3 regions of the Shinella sp. GW821-FHT10F02 genome follow, and region 1 is predicted to be linked to each of the others. Evidence: riboswitches for the same ligand, from Rfam matches in the RefSeq annotation. Region 1 holds a riboswitch; each other region holds the start of a gene.

Region 1 (5,796 bases):
CTCGGCGCTGCGCGTGCTCTGCCTCCAGGAAGACGTCGCCGACCGGACGCTGACCATGCTGAAGGGCGCGCTCGCGGAACTCAAGATCGGCCGCACCGACCGGCTGAACGTCGATACCGGGCCGGTCATCACGGCGGAAGCCAAGCAGACGATCGAGGGGCATATCGAAAAGATGCGCGCCCGCGGCCGCAAGGTCGAGCAGGTGGCTCTGCCGGCGGAAGCCGCGCGCGGCACCTTCGTCTCGCCCACCATCATCGAGCTGCAATCGCTTGCCGATCTGGAGCGCGAGGTGTTCGGCCCGGTCCTGCATGTCATCCGCTTCAAGCGCGAAGATGTCGATCGCCTGATCGACGACATCAACGCCACCGGCTACGGCCTGACCTTCGGCCTGCACACGCGTCTCGACGAGACGATCGCCCATGTCACCAGCCGCGTGAAGGCGGGCAATATCTATGTGAACCGCAACATCATCGGCGCCATCGTCGGCGTGCAGCCGTTTGGCGGGCGGGGGCTTTCCGGCACCGGCCCGAAAGCCGGCGGACCGCTCTATATCGGCCGCCTCGTGCAGACGCCGCCGGTGCCGCCGCAGCATTCGTCCGTGCATCTCCAGCCGGCCGTGACCGATTTCGCGCAATGGCTGCGCGGCAAGGGCAAGGCCGAACTGGCGGATCGCGTGCGCGATCTCGGCAGCAATTCGGCACTCGGGCTCGACCTCGAACTCCCCGGCCCCGTCGGCGAGCGCAACCTCTATTCGCTCCACCCGCGCGGCCGCATCCTCCTCGTTCCAGCGACGGAAGAGGGGTTGCTCGCCCAGCTCGGCGCCGTTCTCGCCACGGGCAACAAGGCGGTGATCGATGCGGCCTCCGGCCTCAAGGCCAGCCTGACCGATCTGCCGGCGAGCCTTGCCGCCCTCATCACCTGGTCGACCGACTGGGCGGCCGATGGCCCTTACGCGGGTGCGCTGATCGAAGGGGATGGCGACAGGGTTGTCGAGGCTGCGCGCCGCATCGCGACGTTGCCGGGTCCGCTCGTCCTGACGCAGGCCGCCTCCACGCAGGAAATCCAGGCGGGCAGCGAAGCCTATTGCCTGAACTGGCTGCTCGAAGAGGTCTCGACCTCGATCAACACGGCCGCCGCCGGCGGAAATGCTAGCCTGATGAGCATCGGCTAAAGCCTCTTTTGCAAAGCCGCTACCGCCGCGAGAGGGCGGTAGCGATCCTAGGCCGTCTGCCAGGCCTTCAGCACCCGCACGCCTTTCGCCTCCACCCCGGGCCAAAGCTGCAAGAGGTAACGGTCGTCGCCTTCCAGCCCGTCGGTGCTGAGCGTGTCGAGGCCGGCGAGGCTGGCGCGAATGCCGAGCGGACCCGCCTTCACGGCAAGCCGCGGAGAGTCCATTTCGTTTTCGGTCATGCCGGCAAGCACCAATTGGCCCGACGGGCAGGCGATGCCCGCCTCGACGACGTGCTGGTGGCTGTCGAGATCGAGGTCCGGGCGCTGCTGGTGCCATTCGACGCAGACCGGCACCATCATTTTGCGCACGGTGTGAAGGATGACGGCATGCGGCCCGGCCATGAGGTGGCACGCGATCGTCTCTTCCGTGTAGTCGTCGGGCAGGTCCGCATGCGCTTCGTCGCGCAGGTAAATCTGGAAATAGTCGGCGAAGATGTCGCCCTGGTACAGAATTCGAAACATGTGCACCTCTGCCGGCCCGGTGGAATGTGCCCCTGGGCTTTGCCCGGAACGCGCAGACCTATCATAGAGACGGCCGAGGCCCTGTCGAAATTCGCGAAATGTGGGCCATCGGGACGCGGCGGGCGCGTGGCGTCCGCGGGGGCGCTAATCGACTATGTCGATTAATCGTGGCCTTCCGGTCATCTTGCCGGGAGGTTTTATCCTCTGGATACTGCCGCGAGAAAAAGCCATTGAGGGGTCCGCTGGTATGGCACATATCGCCGAAGCCGTAATCGACAACATCGCCGACCGTATCGACCGCCTTGTGGCGGACCATCGGCCGGGGCACGGCCTCGCCCGCGCGTTCTACCAGGATCCGGACATCTACCAGCGCGACATGGAGCGGGTGTTTCGCCGCCACTGGCATTGCATCGCGCATGAGAGCGTCATTCCGAACATCAACGATTTCGAGGTTTTCCGCATCGATACCGAGCAGGTGATCGTCACCCGGGCGGCGAATGGCTCGATCAATGCGATCCTCAACGTCTGTCGCCATCGCGGGGCGGAAGTCTGCACCAAGCAGAAGGGCAATGCGCGCGTCTTCGTCTGTCCCTACCACGCCTGGACCTACGGCAATGACGGCAGCCTGCGGGCCGCCCGCCTGATGCCGAAGGATTTCAAGCGCGAGGACCATGGGCTGAAGACGCTGCATGTGCGCGTCGTCGAGGGGCTGATCTTCATCTCCTTTGCCGACGAGCCGCTCGATTTTTCCGAGGTGGAGCGCCTGCTGCATGCGACCTGCGGGCAATATGGCTGGGCGAGCGCGAAGATCGCGCACCGCGAAACCTATCCGGTCGATGCCAACTGGAAGCTCGCCGTGGAAAACTATGTCGAGTGTTACCATTGCGGCCCGGCGCATCCGGAATATTCGCAGACCCACGCGCTGGAGCAGCCGCTGCACATGATCGAGGCGTTGAACGCCGCGATGGAGGAGCGCACCTGCGCGCTCGGCATCGAGGTCGGCTCCGGCAACCATTGGCAGACGTCGCGCGAGGGCCGCGAGGCGATCCATGCCTTCCGCTATGCGCTTTATGACGGTGTGCAGAGCGGCAGCGAGGACGGCACGGCGGTCGCGCCGCTGATGGGCCGCTTTTCCGATTTCGACGGCGGCGTCACCTCCATCCATCTCGGCGGCACGACCTTCCTCGTCTGTTATCCCGACCACGGCATGATCTACCGCTTCATCCCCAAGACCGCGCAGAGCTGCGAGATGGAGCTGATCTGGCTCGTCGACGGCAAGGCGGAAGAGGGCACGGATTACGACCTCGAAAAGCTCACCTGGCTCTGGAAGGTCACGACGGCGGAAGACAAGGCGATCATCGAGCACACGGCGCGCGGCGTGCAGTCGCATTATTTCGTGCCCGGTCCGATCGCGCCGATGGAGCAGAACGAGCTGCGCTATATCGACTGGTATCTGGACGAGATCAGCCGGCCGAACGGCAGGGCGTAAGCCTTGGGCGTGCCGGATTTTCCGGCATGCGCCTTCCTTATCCCCAAGCGATATTGCGGCGACACATCATAGTTGTTGACGCATTTTTTACCTCGTCTACTATATCTTGTGTTCGAGGTTCTTCCGATTCGAGAGGATCGGAAGCTAAGACGGGAATCCGGTGGGGCCATGATGGTCCTGTCAATCCGGAGCTGCCCCCGCAACTGTAAGCGGCGAGCGTTCGTTCGATAAGCCACTGGGGCGCAAATGCCTTGGGAAGGTGAACGGATGCGCCGACCCGCAAGCCAGGAGACCTGCCTCGCGCATGAACGTCCACGGGCGGGGTGCCCGGCAGGCGAACGGTGGGTTGCGGAATGATGCCGCCCTGTCGTTTCCCGAATGGCCCCCGCATGAATTGCTTCGGGGTGAAGTCCATGTCGATACAGTTTCCAGCATATCCGCGCGAGTAGGCGGTAATCCCGGCTGCACGCCTGCGGCTGCCTGATCCATTCCCAGTCCATCGCACGGCCATCGGCGGATGACCGGACGATTTCCCATGCCCGATTGCCCCATGTCCAATTGCCAAGTCACGAGGAAAACCATGTCCATCACCGTTTACAGCAAGCCCGCCTGCGTCCAGTGCACCGCGACCACCCGCGCGCTCGACCGCCAGGGCATCGATTACAGCGTCGTCGATATTTCCGAGGACAGCGACGCCTTCGCGCTCGTCCAGGGCCTCGGTTACCGGCAGGTTCCGGTGGTGGTTGCCGGCGAGCAGCATTGGGCCGGCTTCCGCCCCGACATGATCAGCGCGCTCGCCTGAGCTTCGGGCGATGGGCGATCTCGTCTATTTTTCCACGCGGTCGGAAAACACCCATCGCTTCGTCGCCAAGCTCGGCCTTTCCGCCGCCCGCATTCCCCTTCGCGCCGATGAGGCGCTGAAGGCCGCAGCACCCTTCGTGCTCGTCGTGCCGACCTATTGCGGCGAGGACGGGAAAGGCGCCGTGCCCAAGCAGGTGATCCGCTTCCTCAACGATGCGGACAACCGGTCGCACCTTCGCGGCGTGATTGCCGCGGGCAACAGCAATTTCGGCGCGACCTTCGGGATCGCCGGCGATGTCATCTCCGCCAAATGCGGGGTGCCGTATCTCTACCGCTTCGAGCTTCTGGGCACCGCGGAGGACGTCGCCAATGTCAAAGACGGATTGGAACGATTTTGGACACGATGACGCTCGACAAGCCGGCGAAGGTCCCGGAAATCACGGCGCTGGATTACCACGCCCTCAATGCGATGCTGAACCTTTATGACGAGGGAGGAAAAATCCAGCTCGACAAGGACCGGCTCGCGGCCAAGCAATATTTCCTCCAGCACGTCAACCAGAACACCGTGTTCTTCCATAATCTTCGGGAGAAACTCGAATATCTGGTGACGGAAGGCTATTACGAGCAGGAGGTGCTGGACCAGTATTCGTTCAACTTCGTGCGCGATCTGTTCGACCACGCCTATGACAAGAAGTTCCGCTTCCCGACCTTCCTCGGCGCCTTCAAATATTACACGTCCTATACGCTGAAGACCTTTGACGGGAAGCGCTATCTGGAGCGTTACGAGGACCGCATCTGCATGGTGGCGCTGGCGCTGGCCCGCGGCAACGAGGCGCTGGCCCGCGACCTCGTCGACGAGGTCATTTCCGGCCGCTTCCAGCCCGCGACGCCGACCTTCCTCAATGCCGGCAAGAAGCAGCGTGGCGAGCTGGTCTCGTGCTTCCTGCTGCGCATCGAAGACAACATGGAGAGCATCGGCCGCTCGATCAATTCGGCGCTCCAGCTTTCCAAGCGCGGCGGTGGGGTGGCTTTGTCGCTGACCAACCTTCGCGAGATGGGCGCGCCGATCAAGCAGATCGAAAACCAGTCCTCCGGTGTCATTCCGGTGATGAAGCTGCTGGAGGATTCTTTCTCTTACGCCAACCAGCTTGGCGCGCGGCAGGGTGCGGGCGCGGTCTATCTCAACGCCCACCACCCGGACATCATGCGCTTCCTCGACACCAAGCGCGAAAATGCCGACGAGAAGATCCGCATCAAGACCCTGTCGCTCGGCGTGGTCATCCCCGACATCACCTTCGAGCTCGCGAAGAACAACGAGGACATGTACCTGTTCTCGCCGCATGACGTGGAGCGCGTCTATGGCGTGGCCTTCAGCGAGATATCGGTGACGGAAAAGTACCGCGAGATGGTCGAGGACGCCCGCATCAAGAAGAAGAAGATCAAGGCGCGCGACTTCTTCCAGGTCATCGCCGAAATCCAGTTCGAGAGCGGTTATCCCTACATCATGTTCGAGGACACGGTGAACCGTGCGAATCCCATCGCCGGGCGCATCTCGATGAGCAATCTCTGCTCGGAGATCCTGCAGGTGAGCGAGGCGAGCGAGTTCAACGACGACCTGTCCTATTCGAAAATGGGCAAGGACATTTCCTGCAATCTCGGCTCGCTCAACATTGCAGCGGCCATGGACTCACCCGACTTCGGCCAGACGATCGAGACCTCGATCCGCGCGCTGACGGCGGTCTCCGAGATGAGCCATATCTCCTCGGTTCCCTCCGTCGAGAAAGGCAATGACGACAGCCACGCCATCGGCCTTG
Region 2 (5,796 bases), on a different contig from region 1:
GAAGGTCGCGGCCGAGGTGGTCGGTTCCGAGCAAATGGCTTGTCGTCATGCCGGAGTGGCGCGCCAGGATGTCCACCTCATCCGGATCGTGCGGCTGCCAGAGGCCGCCGAGGAGGAGAAAGGCGGCAAGCATTGCGAGGGTAAGCCGCGGGACCATCAGGTGAGCCTGGGATCGAGGAGGCGCAGTGCAAGATAGACGATTGCGTTCATGATCAACAGCCACGCTGCGATGACCATGACATAGGCCTGCAGCACCATCTGGTCGCGCACGGCGATGCTCTGCACCAGGAACTGGCTGAGGCCCGGTAGATTGAACAGGATCTCCATCGTCGCGGTGGAGCCGATCACCCAGCCGGCTTCGGAACGAACAGCCGACAAGAGGGCATAGAAAGCCCCTCGATGGGCATGGCGCCAGAGCGCCTGCCGGTGCGAGAGCCCCTTGGCGAGCGCCGTGCGGAAATAGGGTCGCTGCGCCGTATCCACCATATCGCGCCGATAGACCCGGCCGAAGACCGCGACCGAATGCAGCGCGATCAGCAGGACCGGCAGCAAAAACGCGGTGGCGTCATTGGCAAAGGGGCGGATCCAGCGCAGCTGGACGCCGAGCATCCAGAGGAGGATGAGACCGAGCCAGAAGCCGGGTACAGCCTGGACGAAAACTGACAGCGCCCGGCTGCCACGGTCGGCGAGCCCGCCCGGCCGCGCGGCGGCGAAGAAGCCGAGGGGAACCGCAATGACGATGGCGAGAAGCAAGCCGGAAAGGCCGAGTACGAGCGAAACGGGCAGCCGCGCGCAAAACTCCGCGAACACCGGTTCGCCGGTGCGGAAGGAGCGGCCCCAGTCGCCCGTCACGAAATCCGCAAGCCAGTGCAGATAGCGTGAGGGAAGGGGCCGGTCGAGGCCCCAATCCGCCCGAAGCGCGGCGACGGTCTCGTCCGTCGCCGGCAGGTTCCACGCCCGGATGGCGATCTCCACCGGATCGGCGGGCATCAGGGTGATGAGGGTGAAGGACGCCAGCGAAAGCGCCACCCACCCAATCACCGAGAAGACGCCGGCCCGGAGAAAACCCATCCCGGCCCCCTATTTTGCCTCGCCGATATCGGCGCGCAGGACGTAATAATCAGACCCCCACGGCTCATAGTTCGTCAGCCTCTTCGAGGCACCGACATACCAAACAGGCGAAACGAGGAACGATGCCGGTGCGTCCGTGAACAACTTTATCTGGGCGTCGAGCGCAATTGCCGCGCGCTTGTCGGCATCTCCTTCGGACGCGAAGCGGTCGAGGATCGCGTCGAATTCAGGGGAAGCGTATTTTGCGTAGTTCAGTGAAGCGCCGCTGCGCAGCATCGAGTTCAGGAAGAAGGCCGGGTCGCCGTTCGGCGCGGTGTGCTGCGCCCAGAGTGCGATGTCGAAATCGCCGGCGGCAGCAACCTCCTGGATGTTCTCGACCACCTTCGTATCGAGTGCGATGCCGAGTTTCGCGAGCTGCGACTTGACGACCGGAAGCATGGTGACGAGGTCGGGGCGCTGCGGATAGGTGATGGCGAGCAACCGGAGCGGCTTGCCCTCCTTCTGACGGTTGCCGGCGGCATCTTTCGTCCAGCCAGCCTCGTCGAGCAGGGCTTCGGCCTTCGCCACGTCGGTTGGGCGCTGTTCCCTGCCGGCAAAGGGGAAGTAGGCGGCATAGGCGCCGGTCGCGGGTTCACCGCCGTTGATCGCAGCCGCCAGTTCCTTGCGATCGAAGGCGAGGTCGAGCGCCTGACGCACCTTCACATCGGCCAGTGCCGGCCGGCCCGTGTTGAGGAAGGCGAGATATTGGTAGCCGACCGGGAAGGACTTGATCGTCAGGTCGGGATTGGCCCTCAGCCGGCTCACCACCTCAGAGGGCAGGCCGAAGGCGAGGTCGAGCTCGCCCGACTCCAGCGCGAGCGTCATGCTCTGGGCGTCACCGAATCGACGGAAATCGACTGACGAGCGGGTCTCGGCGCCTGTGAAATGGGCGTTCGGTTCCAGCGTCAGAGATGTATCCGCCTTGAAATCTGCGATCCGGTAGGGACCGGTAAAGACGGCAGCGCCGTCGCCGGCGGGCTTGTAGGCGATGAGCGGCCATTCGGCGAAGAGCGCCTGGAGGAAGGAGACCGGCTTTTCCGTCGTGATTTTGAGCGTCAGATCGTCGGCCGCTTCGAAGGTCAGCTTGCCGCCTGTCGCGAGCGCCGCCTTGTTGGTAGCGAAGGTATGGCCGAAGCCGGCGGCGAGTGCGTCCGCCGTCACCGGCGAGCCGTCGGAAAACAGCCGGCCAGGTTTCAAAGTCACGGTCCAGGTGAGATCGCCCGTGCGTTCGGCCTTATCCGCAAGCGCCGGCACCAGCTTGCCGTCCTTATCGACGGTGAAGAGATTTTCGCCGACGCCATGGCTGACGAGCGCCCAGCCATTCGAGCCCTTGGCCGGATCCAGCCCGCTCGTGATGTAGGTGGCACCGACATGCAAGGGCTCGCCGGCGAGTGCCGGGCTCGGGCCGCCGATGGCGAGCGCGGCGAGCCAGGCCGCAGCCAGGGGCGAAAGGATTTTGAACGACATGGTCTCTCCTTCAGTTCTGTTCGGGAAGATGGCGAAGCCGCTGCTTGCGGCCGGTCGGGTGATAGGCGAAGTCCTCGACGACCCGGCCGCCGAGAAGATGGTCGGCGATGATCCGGTCGACAGCCTCCTCGGTGACGCCGCCGTAATAGGTCCCTTCCGGGAAGACCTGGAGGACGGGCGCGAGGTTGCAGGGGCCGAGACAGGTGGATTTGGCAGTCATGACACCATCACCGGTCACGCGCAGCTTCTGCCGTTCCTGCTCGTTGCGCAGGTGACCCCAGATGGCATCCGCGCCGGCCGAATTGCACGGGCCGCCCTGGCAGACCAGGACGCGGCGCTTATGCGCGGGCACGAGCGAACCTTCTGCTGCCGGCCGGGCGGGCGGCGAGAGGTCCAGGTCCTGTGATGTCGCAGCGAGGTCTTTTATGAGCTGCGCCATCAGCGTGCTCGATGTCGGGCTCGCGGCAATCGACAGGGCCGGCCAGGGCCGAGGATCGACCGCGCGCCAGCGTTTCAATGTTTTCGTCAGCCAGTTGTAAAAACTCGGCTCCATCGGCAGCATGAGCGGAATGAGAAGAACGCTGCCGACCTTCGTGTCGACGAGGCCAGCCAGCGCCTCTCGCAAAGAGGGCGTGCCCTGCTCGGTGAAGGCGAAACGCACGACCGGAGCGCCGCCGAGACCCTCGGAAAGCGTGGCGAGGCGCTGCATGTCCTGGTGCGGCGCAGCGGCGAAGGCGGACTTGGCCAGCAGCAGCACGGCATCGTGCGCGGACGGCGGCGCGGGAAGTGGAGTGTCGTCGGTCGTCAACGCTGCCTCGTTTCACGGGGCTGCATTGAAAATGACGGTCGACCCCGGCATCTGCCGACAGCGACCATCATTCCTGTGGCACACCCCGACCACGGAATTATCGAATGTCAGGCAGGTCTCCTGGCTTGCGGGTCCAAGCCCTCCGCCCGTCTTCCCGGCATTGCTGCCAGTGACAAAGTGGATGAAAGGCTCACCGCTTACAGTTGCGGGACAGCTCCGGTCTTGCACCGGATTCCCTCTTAGCTCCTGCCAGAGGCAGGAGAACCATGACGCGGTGAACCTACAGTCTCGGGCTGGGCTGTCAACCGGACAACGAAGGGCTTCAGGGCATTTTCAAATCGCCGGCCCTGCCTGAACGGAGACTTGGAGAGAGAGCATTGATGGATGAGGCGTTGAAGGCGAGCGGCGATGCGACTTCGCCTGCTGTCGCTTCTTGTATAGCCGGCAAGCTTCAGTGAACGCTCGACGTCCGACGAAAACGTTCCCAGATAGAAATCCCGATGCTTGCCTTCGGCGAGAGGAACGGGGCAGCGTTGCAGAATGGACCGGGAGATGTCTTGACAAGTACCATTTTATGAACGAACGTTCGTATGCTAACTCTAGCCAACCAAGAATCCTTTCGCCACGCTTCCACCGAGGAGATGCAATGCAGATCGCTGGACTTCTTTACGGGTCGGCCTTGTTGAAGCTTGTCGGCTTCGAACACGCGCCATTGCTGGGGCCGAGTGCTGATGAAAGTGAAATCAAGTCCATGATCGAGGCTCATGGCTCGGTTTTCGTGAAGCCCGTTTTTGGTGCCGCTATCGGCAAGAAGGGCAAGGCCAATCTGGTGGCCCGCGCCTACGACCTGAAGACTGCGCTCGCACAGAAAGAACGCCTCTACTTTGCGGAGCACTCGAACGAAACGATCTCGGTAAAGGCAAATGGGGTCACGTACGAAGCCTATGTCCCCTCCGAGCATGAGATATATTTCTCAATTTCCGACAGCACGAAATTCCGGGCGCCGACCGTCACGATCAGCCACTGCGGCGGCGTGGACATTGAGCAACTGCCGCATGACCAGGTGGCGGAGATACCGTTTGATGCACTGACGGGCCTCAAGGCCTTCGTCATAGCGAATGCGCTTGCAGATCTTGGCGCGCCACCGGAGATCATTTCACCCCTGGTGCAGGCGCTACCCAGGCTTTGGGAGCTGTTTCGGAACTACGGCGTTTCGACCCTGGAAATAAACCCGATACGCCTTCTTCGTGGAGAAGGCGGGCGTCTCGTGCCCGTCGCGTGCGACTTCAAATGCGCGTTTGATCGAGACGATCCCCGTGTGGCTCGCCTTAACCTTCCCGAACACCTGTTTAGTGTCGAGCGCTCTGATTTCGAAATGGAAATCAATGCGCTCAGGACGCACCAGGGGCAAAGCGACGTCTTTGTGGTCAATCCGAACGGGACGATCCTGGCGCCGACTTTCGGTGGTGGCGCAAATGCTCTGGTAACCGAGATGCTTGGTGAGGACGCGATAATTTCCACCGACTTCGGTGGAAATCCTCCGTATGAGAAAATGAGGAACGTGGCGAGCATTTGTTTTCGTCACTGGCTCTCAAGGGCAAACGTTCTTCTGGTGATTGGGGGACGATCCAACAACACCGATATCTTCACAACATTCAGTGCGATTGCCGACGCGCTGCGCGAGCATTTCTCGCGCGCGGGACCTACGCCTCTTTTTGTCGTCGTGGGGAGGGGCGGACCAAATCTTGTCCGGGGAATGGGGGCTTTCGCCGAAGCACTCGATGCGCTTGGCGTGCCATACCGATTCTTCGGTTTCGACAGTGCCCTCAGTGAAGTCGTTGATTTCGCGCAGTGTGCAAACACGTGGATGAGGACTGGCGGCCGCGAAGCCATTTCAAGAAACCTCGCGACCGGAATTTCCGCTCCCTAATCTCAAGAAGCAGGATTGGCCTATGGATCGACGGCAGAACTCGCACGCGCTGCGGCGCGGACCGTTTCATCATTTCGTCGGGGTGCGGCAGTTGGACGAAATTGCAACACGGCAAGATCGCGTGTGCGTCCTGAACATCCTCGGGCAGGAGTCCCGCCTCGTTACCCCGGTTAGCCATGTCTTCTCCGGCGGCGGCATTGTCTTCGGAACGTCACCCGGGAGGTCTGGCACGGTCTTGAAGACCGAGATTGGAGACATTCCGGTGTTCAACGATGTGCGTCAGGGATTGGCCGCGGGGCACGCATTCGATACGGGAGTTGTCTATCTTCCGCCGTCCGCTGTCCGCGACGGCGTGGCTGAGCTCGTGCGCGTTAATCCGGATCTCAAGAAGATCGTCATTGTGACCGAAAAGGTATCGGTCCATGACTCAAGAGAGATCCGGGCCATTGCCCAGGCGCATCAGGTCGACGTTTTTGGAGCA
Region 3 (5,796 bases), on a different contig from region 1:
ACGACGGCGGCGCCGTAGGCGCGCACGAGCTTGGCGTGGTGCAGGAAGGCCTCTTCGCCTTCCTTCAGCGAGATCGAGTTGACCAGCGGCTTGCCCTGCACGCATTTCAGGCCGGCCTCGATCACCTCCCATTTCGATGAGTCGATCATCAGGGGAACGCGGGCGATATCCGGCTCGGCGGCGATCAGGTTGACATATTCCGTCATGGCCCGGGCGGAATCGATCAGGCCCTCGTCCATGTTGATGTCGATGATCTGCGCGCCGTTCGCCACCTGGTCGCGGGCGACGTCGAGGGCGGCGGCGTAGTCGCCGGCGGTGATCAGCTTGCGGAATTTCGCCGAGCCCGTGACGTTGGTGCGCTCGCCGACATTCACGAAGGGAATGGCGTCGGTCAGCGTGAAGGGTTCGAGGCCGGAGAGGCGCATGTGGCGCGGGATGTCCGGGATTTCGCGGGGCGCATGGCGCGCGGCGGCCGCGGCGATGGCGCGGATGTGGTCCGGCGTCGAGCCGCAGCAGCCGCCGACGATGTTGACCAAGCCATCGCGCATAAACCCTTCGATCTGGGCGGCCATCTCGTCCGGCGTCTCGTCATACTGGCCAAAGGCGTTCGGCAGGCCGGCATTGGGATAGGCGCAGACGAAGGTTTGCGCGACGGAGGAGATTTCGGCGAGGTGGGCGCGCATGGCGTTGGCGCCGAGCGCGCAGTTGAGGCCGATGGAGAAGGGATCGGCGTGGCGCACCGAGTTCCAGAAGGCCTCCGGCGTCTGGCCGGAGAGCGTGCGGCCGGAAAGGTCGGTGATCGTGCCGGAGATCATCACCGGCAGGTGAATGTCTTTTTCCTCGAAGACTTCGCGGGTGGCGAAGATCGCGGCCTTGGCATTCAGCGTGTCGAAGATCGTCTCGATCAGGATGATATCGGCGCCGCCGTCGATCAGGCCGCGGACCTGCTCGGCATAGGCCGTGCGCAGGTCGTCGAAGGTGACGGCGCGGTAGCCGGGATTGTTGACGTCGGGCGAAATGGAGGCGGTGCGGTTCGTCGGGCCGAGCGCGCCGGCGACGAAGCGGCGGCGGCCGTCCTTTTGCTCGGCGCGCAGGCCGGCGCGGCGCGCAAGGCGCGCGCCGTCGCGGTTCAGTTCATAGACCATGTCCTCCATGCCGTAATCGGCCTGGGCGATGGTGGTGGAGGAGAAGGTGTTGGTTTCGAGGATATCGGCGCCGGCGAGCGCGTAGCGATAGTGGATGTCCTCGATCGCGCCGGGCTGGGTCAGCGTCAGGAGGTCGTTGTTGCCCTGCTGGTGGCAGGCGCAATCGCCGAAACGGTCGCCGCGGAAATCGTCTTCCACCAGCTTCAGCGTCTGGATTTCCGTGCCCATGGCGCCGTCGAGCACCAGGATGCGCTCGCGGGCGGCGGCCTGCAGGGCGGCGAGAACCTCGCTGCCGTCGCGGCGTGGCAGTTCGGGGCCGAACAGGGTGTCCAGGTGCGAATTGGCCATGGCAAAGCCCTCCGGTGTCATCATACTACACCGGAGATCACATAAAGATATCTTTATGTCAATATGTCTTTATGCGTTAAGCCGTCAGTGCACCGCCCCGCGCGCGCCGGCAAGCGAGGCGAACAGCGCCCTCAGGCGCACGATATCGGGATCGATGCCCTCGTAGCGCGCGAGCTTGCGCACTTCCTTCAGCGCTTCGACGGCAAGATCGGCGCCGCGCGGTTGCCAGAGCAGCCAGGAGATGAAGATGGATTCCGGCTTTCCGGTGCCGGAGAGGCCGTGGTCGGTATTGGCAAGCATTGTTTCCCCAATCGGTGAATTGGGGGATGACCGGACGCACGCATGCGGAAGCAGGCGCACCCTTGGGACACCCCGCCCATGGACGTTACAGCTGTCAGGGCAGGTCTCCTGGCTTGCGGGTCGTCGCCCCTGTCTCGCCTTCCCGGTTCAAAAACCAGTGGCATCCTTCGACAGAAACTCGCCGTTCACAGTTGCGGGGGCAGCGCCGGTCTTGATGCTTTTCTTGAGCATCGCACCGGCTTCCCTCTTAGCCTCCGAGCCGTTTCGACTCGGAAGACCCTGACGGCGCCAAGCTGGCGTGGCGGGGCTGCCAAGTCAATGGCGGGATCGGGCTTCGCACGAGGTCCGGAACTTTTCCCCATGTCATGCATTTGGCATCCGCCTGTCCTATGCGCTCGTGCGGCCCCATCCGGGTCGTGCGATTCACCAAAACCACAAATGAGGGTCGATGCTGCGCCATCCGGTCATGTTGACATGTTGCAAGTCTCTGTCCTTGCGGCTAAAAAATGCCGTTTTCATGCACCACGCGGCCAGGATGCCAAGCAGCGTGTCGCCTGAGCCATGTCCATTCCATTCGCGCCATCCGGGCGCCGTATGGTCTCATGGCTGATCGCGGCACCGAGATGAAGCCTGCCCGCAACAAACCGTTCGGCGCAAAGGCCGTTGCCGGATGGTTCCATATGGCCGGATCCAGAATCAGAAACATGCCCCTTCACAATACGCCGCAAGCCCCTTCGCGCGACGCCGACGCCAAGCAGATCGATTATAACGATTCGATCCGCGCCACCTATCTGTCGCTGGAGGAGCTCGCCGATTGCGGTGAAGCACTGGCGCGCGACAAGACCGCGGCGCTGCCCGGCTTCCAGCCCTTCGAATTCCGTGCCCGGCACAAGGAAAACGAGAAGGAGATCTTTCGCGTCTACCAGGCGACGGCCAAGGATGTAGAAGCCGGCGCCCAGATCACGCCCGCCGCAGAATGGCTGCTCGACAACTATTATGTCGTCGAAGAGGCGATCCAGGAGGTCCGGCGCGACTTCCCCCGTCGGTTCTACCGCCAGCTCCCGACCATTCAGATCGAGGGGCAGGTGGTGCCGCGCACGCTGGCGCTCGCCTGGCTCTATGTCGCGCATACCCATAGCGGCGTCTCGCATGAGGGGCTGACGTCCTTCGTGCAGGGCTTCCAGAAGCTCGATGCGCTGAAGATCGGCGAACTCTGGGCCCTGCCCTCCTTCATCCGCTTCGTGCTGCTCGAAAACCTGCGGCGCATATCGAGCCGCGTCGAGCGCTCGCGAAAAATGCGCTTCAAGGCGAACGAAGTGGCCGATGAGCTGATCCGCCTCAACGATCCGGAAAAGTGCATCGCGCATCTCCAGTCGATGGAGAGCTTCGTCGAGGACAACACCTTCGTCATCCAGCTTCTTTATCGCCTGCGCGACGGCCTCCAGGCCTCCGGCGCGGTGATCCAGTGGCTGGAGCGCAAGATCGAAAGCCGCGGCACGGATCTCGAAGAGCTGATCGTCGCGGAGAACAACCGGCTTTCCTCCGGCAACGTGACGATGAGCTCGCTGATCAAGAGCCTGCGGTCGGTCGACGACACGGAATGGCCGGTCTGGTTCGAAAGCGTCAGCCGTCTCGACGAGGCGCTGCGGCAGGGTTCGGACTATAGCGACCTCGATTTCGGCTCGCGCAACAAATACCGCAACACGATCGAGCGTTTTGCCCGCCGCTCCGGCAAGACTGAGCTGGAAGTGACCGAGATCGCGCTGGCCATGACGGCGGAAGACGCCGCGGCCAATGCGGACGATCTCGAATACCAGGCCAATGTCGCCTCCTTCCTCGTCGGCAAGAAGCGCAAGCTGCTCGAAAAGCGCATCGACTACAGCCCCTCGATCGTCCAGCGCGTCGTGCGCTTCGGGCGCCGGCTCGACTGGTTCGCCATTGCCGGGCCGAACATCATCCTGACGCTGCTCGCGATGATCGCGGTCTATTATTTCCTCGATCAGCTCGACATTCCGGACGGCGCCTGGCTGATCATGCTGATCCTCTTCGCGCTGCCGGCCTCCGAAGGGGCGACGGGCCTGTTCAACACGCTCGTCACCTTCTTCGTCACGCCGTCGCGCCTCGTCGGCTATGAATTCAAGGACGGGATTCCGGAGGATGCGCGCACGCTCGTCGTGGTGCCCTGTCTGATTTCCAAGCGCGACCATGTCGATGAGCTGGTGCGCAATCTCGAAGTCCACTATCTCGCCAATCCGCGCGGCGAGATCTATTTCTCGCTGCTCAGCGACTGGGCCGACAGTTCGTCGGAGGAGACTCCCGCCGATCTCGACGTGCTCGACTATGCCAAGCGCGAGATCGCCACCCTTTCGGCGCGTTACGCCTATGACGGCCGCACGCGCTTCTACCTGCTGCACCGCCGCCGGCTGTTCAACCCGTCCGAAGGCTGCTGGATGGGCTGGGAGCGCAAGCGCGGCAAGCTGCACGAGCTGAACCTGCTTCTGCGCGGTGATGGCGACACGACCTTCCTGCCGGGCGCCAACATCGTGCCGGCGGATGTGAAATACGTCATGACGCTCGATTCCGACACGCGCCTGATGCGCGATGCGGTGACGAAGCTCGTCGGCAAGCTGCACCACCCGATCAACCGTCCGGTCATCGACGCGGACAAGGGCGAGGTCACCGCCGGCTACAGCATCTTGCAGCCGCGCGTGACGCCCTCGCTGACGACGGGCAAGGAAGCCTCGACCTTCCAGCGTATCTTCTCCGCCGACCGCGGCATCGACCCCTATGTCTTCACCGTGTCCGACGTCTACCAGGACTTCGTCGGCGAAGGCACCTTCACGGGCAAGGGCCTCTATCACGTCGACGCTTTCGAGGCCTCGGTGAAGGGCCGCATCGAGGAGAACTCGGTGCTCAGCCACGACCTTCTCGAAGGCTCGCTGGCGCGATGCGCGCTGGTGACGGATGTCGAGCTGGTGGAGGACTTCCCGACCCGCTACGGCGTCGAAACCTCGCGCCAGCATCGCTGGGCGCGCGGCGACTGGCAGCTTCTGCCCTATATTTTCGGCCCGTCGAGCGGCATTTCCATGCTCGGCCGCTGGAAGATGTACGATAACCTGCGCCGCAGCCTCATCCCGATCGGCTGGCTCGTCGCCTCCGTCATGGGCTGGTACTATATGGAGCCGCGCCAGGCGCTGATCTGGCAGCTCGTGCTGATCTTCCTGCTCTTCGTCGCCCCGACGCTGTCGCTGATCTCCGGCGTCATGCCGCGCCGCAACGACATCGTCGCGCGCGCCCATGTGCACCGCGTCTTCTCCGATATCCGCGCCGCCAATGCGCAGGTGGCGCTGCGCATCGCCTTCATCGCCCATTCGGCGGCGCTGATGGCGGATGCGATCGTGCGCTCGCTCTATCGCACCATGGTCAGCCGCAAGCTGATGCTGGAATGGCGCACGGCCGCGCAGGCCGACAGTGCTGCGCGCGGCGGCATCCTCGCCCATTACAAGTCGATGTGGCAGGCGCCGGCGCTGGCGGTGCTGTCCGTGGCGCTCGCCATGATCTCGGATACCGGGCTTCCCTATATCGGCATTCCCTTCGCGCTCGTCTGGGCGCTCTCGCCGATGATCGCCTGGTATGTCAGCCAGACGGCGGAGACCGAGGACCAGCTCGTCGTCTCCGACTATGTGGCGAGCGAACTGCGCAAGATCGCGCGGCGCACCTGGCGCTATTTCGAGGAATTCGTCACCGCCGAGCAGCACTACCTGCCGCCGGACAATTTCCAGGAAACGCCGCAGCCGGTGCTCGCCGAGCGCACCTCGCCGACCAATGTCGGCGTCTACCTGCTCTCGGTCATCTCAGCGCGCGATTTCGGCTGGATCTCGTTCGAGGAGACGGTGCGCCGTCTCGAACAGACGATCGCCACCATCGACGGCATGCCGAAATATCGCGGCCACCTCTACAACTGGTATCGCACCAACACGCTGGAAACGCTGGGGCCGCGTTA

What was found. A riboswitch is a leader RNA that binds a small molecule or an ion and turns the genes downstream of it on or off. The one in region 1 is predicted to bind cobalamin.
Region 2: another riboswitch for cobalamin. It lies ahead of AC1RWL_RS31985 ((2Fe-2S) ferredoxin domain-containing protein); the one in region 1 lies ahead of nrdH (glutaredoxin-like protein NrdH).
Region 3: another riboswitch for cobalamin. It lies ahead of AC1RWL_RS17090 (hypothetical protein); the one in region 1 lies ahead of nrdH (glutaredoxin-like protein NrdH).

What each region holds. Positions count from the first base shown of each region.
Region 1 covers NZ_JBXASL010000007.1:311,464-317,259, reverse strand. The annotation lists gene putA (trifunctional transcriptional regulator/proline dehydrogenase/L-glutamate gamma-semialdehyde dehydrogenase) at 1-1,171, shown strand, start outside; gene AC1RWL_RS22795 (hypothetical protein) at 1,219-1,692, opposite strand; gene AC1RWL_RS22790 (aromatic ring-hydroxylating oxygenase subunit alpha) at 1,940-3,181, shown strand; cobalamin riboswitch at 3,280-3,496, shown strand; gene nrdH (glutaredoxin-like protein NrdH) at 3,762-3,983, shown strand; gene nrdI (class Ib ribonucleoside-diphosphate reductase assembly flavoprotein NrdI) at 3,994-4,389, shown strand; gene nrdE (class 1b ribonucleoside-diphosphate reductase subunit alpha) at 4,386-5,796, shown strand, end outside.
Region 2 covers NZ_JBXASL010000019.1:2,064-7,859, forward strand. The annotation lists gene AC1RWL_RS31970 (ABC transporter permease) at 1-133, opposite strand, end outside; gene AC1RWL_RS31975 (ABC transporter permease) at 157-1,071, opposite strand; gene AC1RWL_RS31980 (ABC transporter substrate-binding protein) at 1,081-2,577, opposite strand; gene AC1RWL_RS31985 ((2Fe-2S) ferredoxin domain-containing protein) at 2,588-3,385, opposite strand; cobalamin riboswitch at 3,479-3,670, opposite strand; gene AC1RWL_RS31990 (ATP citrate lyase citrate-binding domain-containing protein) at 4,032-5,315, shown strand; gene AC1RWL_RS31995 (CoA-binding protein) at 5,338-5,796, shown strand, end outside.
Region 3 covers NZ_JBXASL010000005.1:186,853-192,648, forward strand. The annotation lists gene metH (methionine synthase) at 1-1,493, opposite strand, end outside; gene AC1RWL_RS17090 (hypothetical protein) at 1,578-1,793, opposite strand; cobalamin riboswitch at 1,875-2,090, opposite strand; gene AC1RWL_RS17095 (glycoside hydrolase family 94 protein) at 2,498-5,796, shown strand, end outside.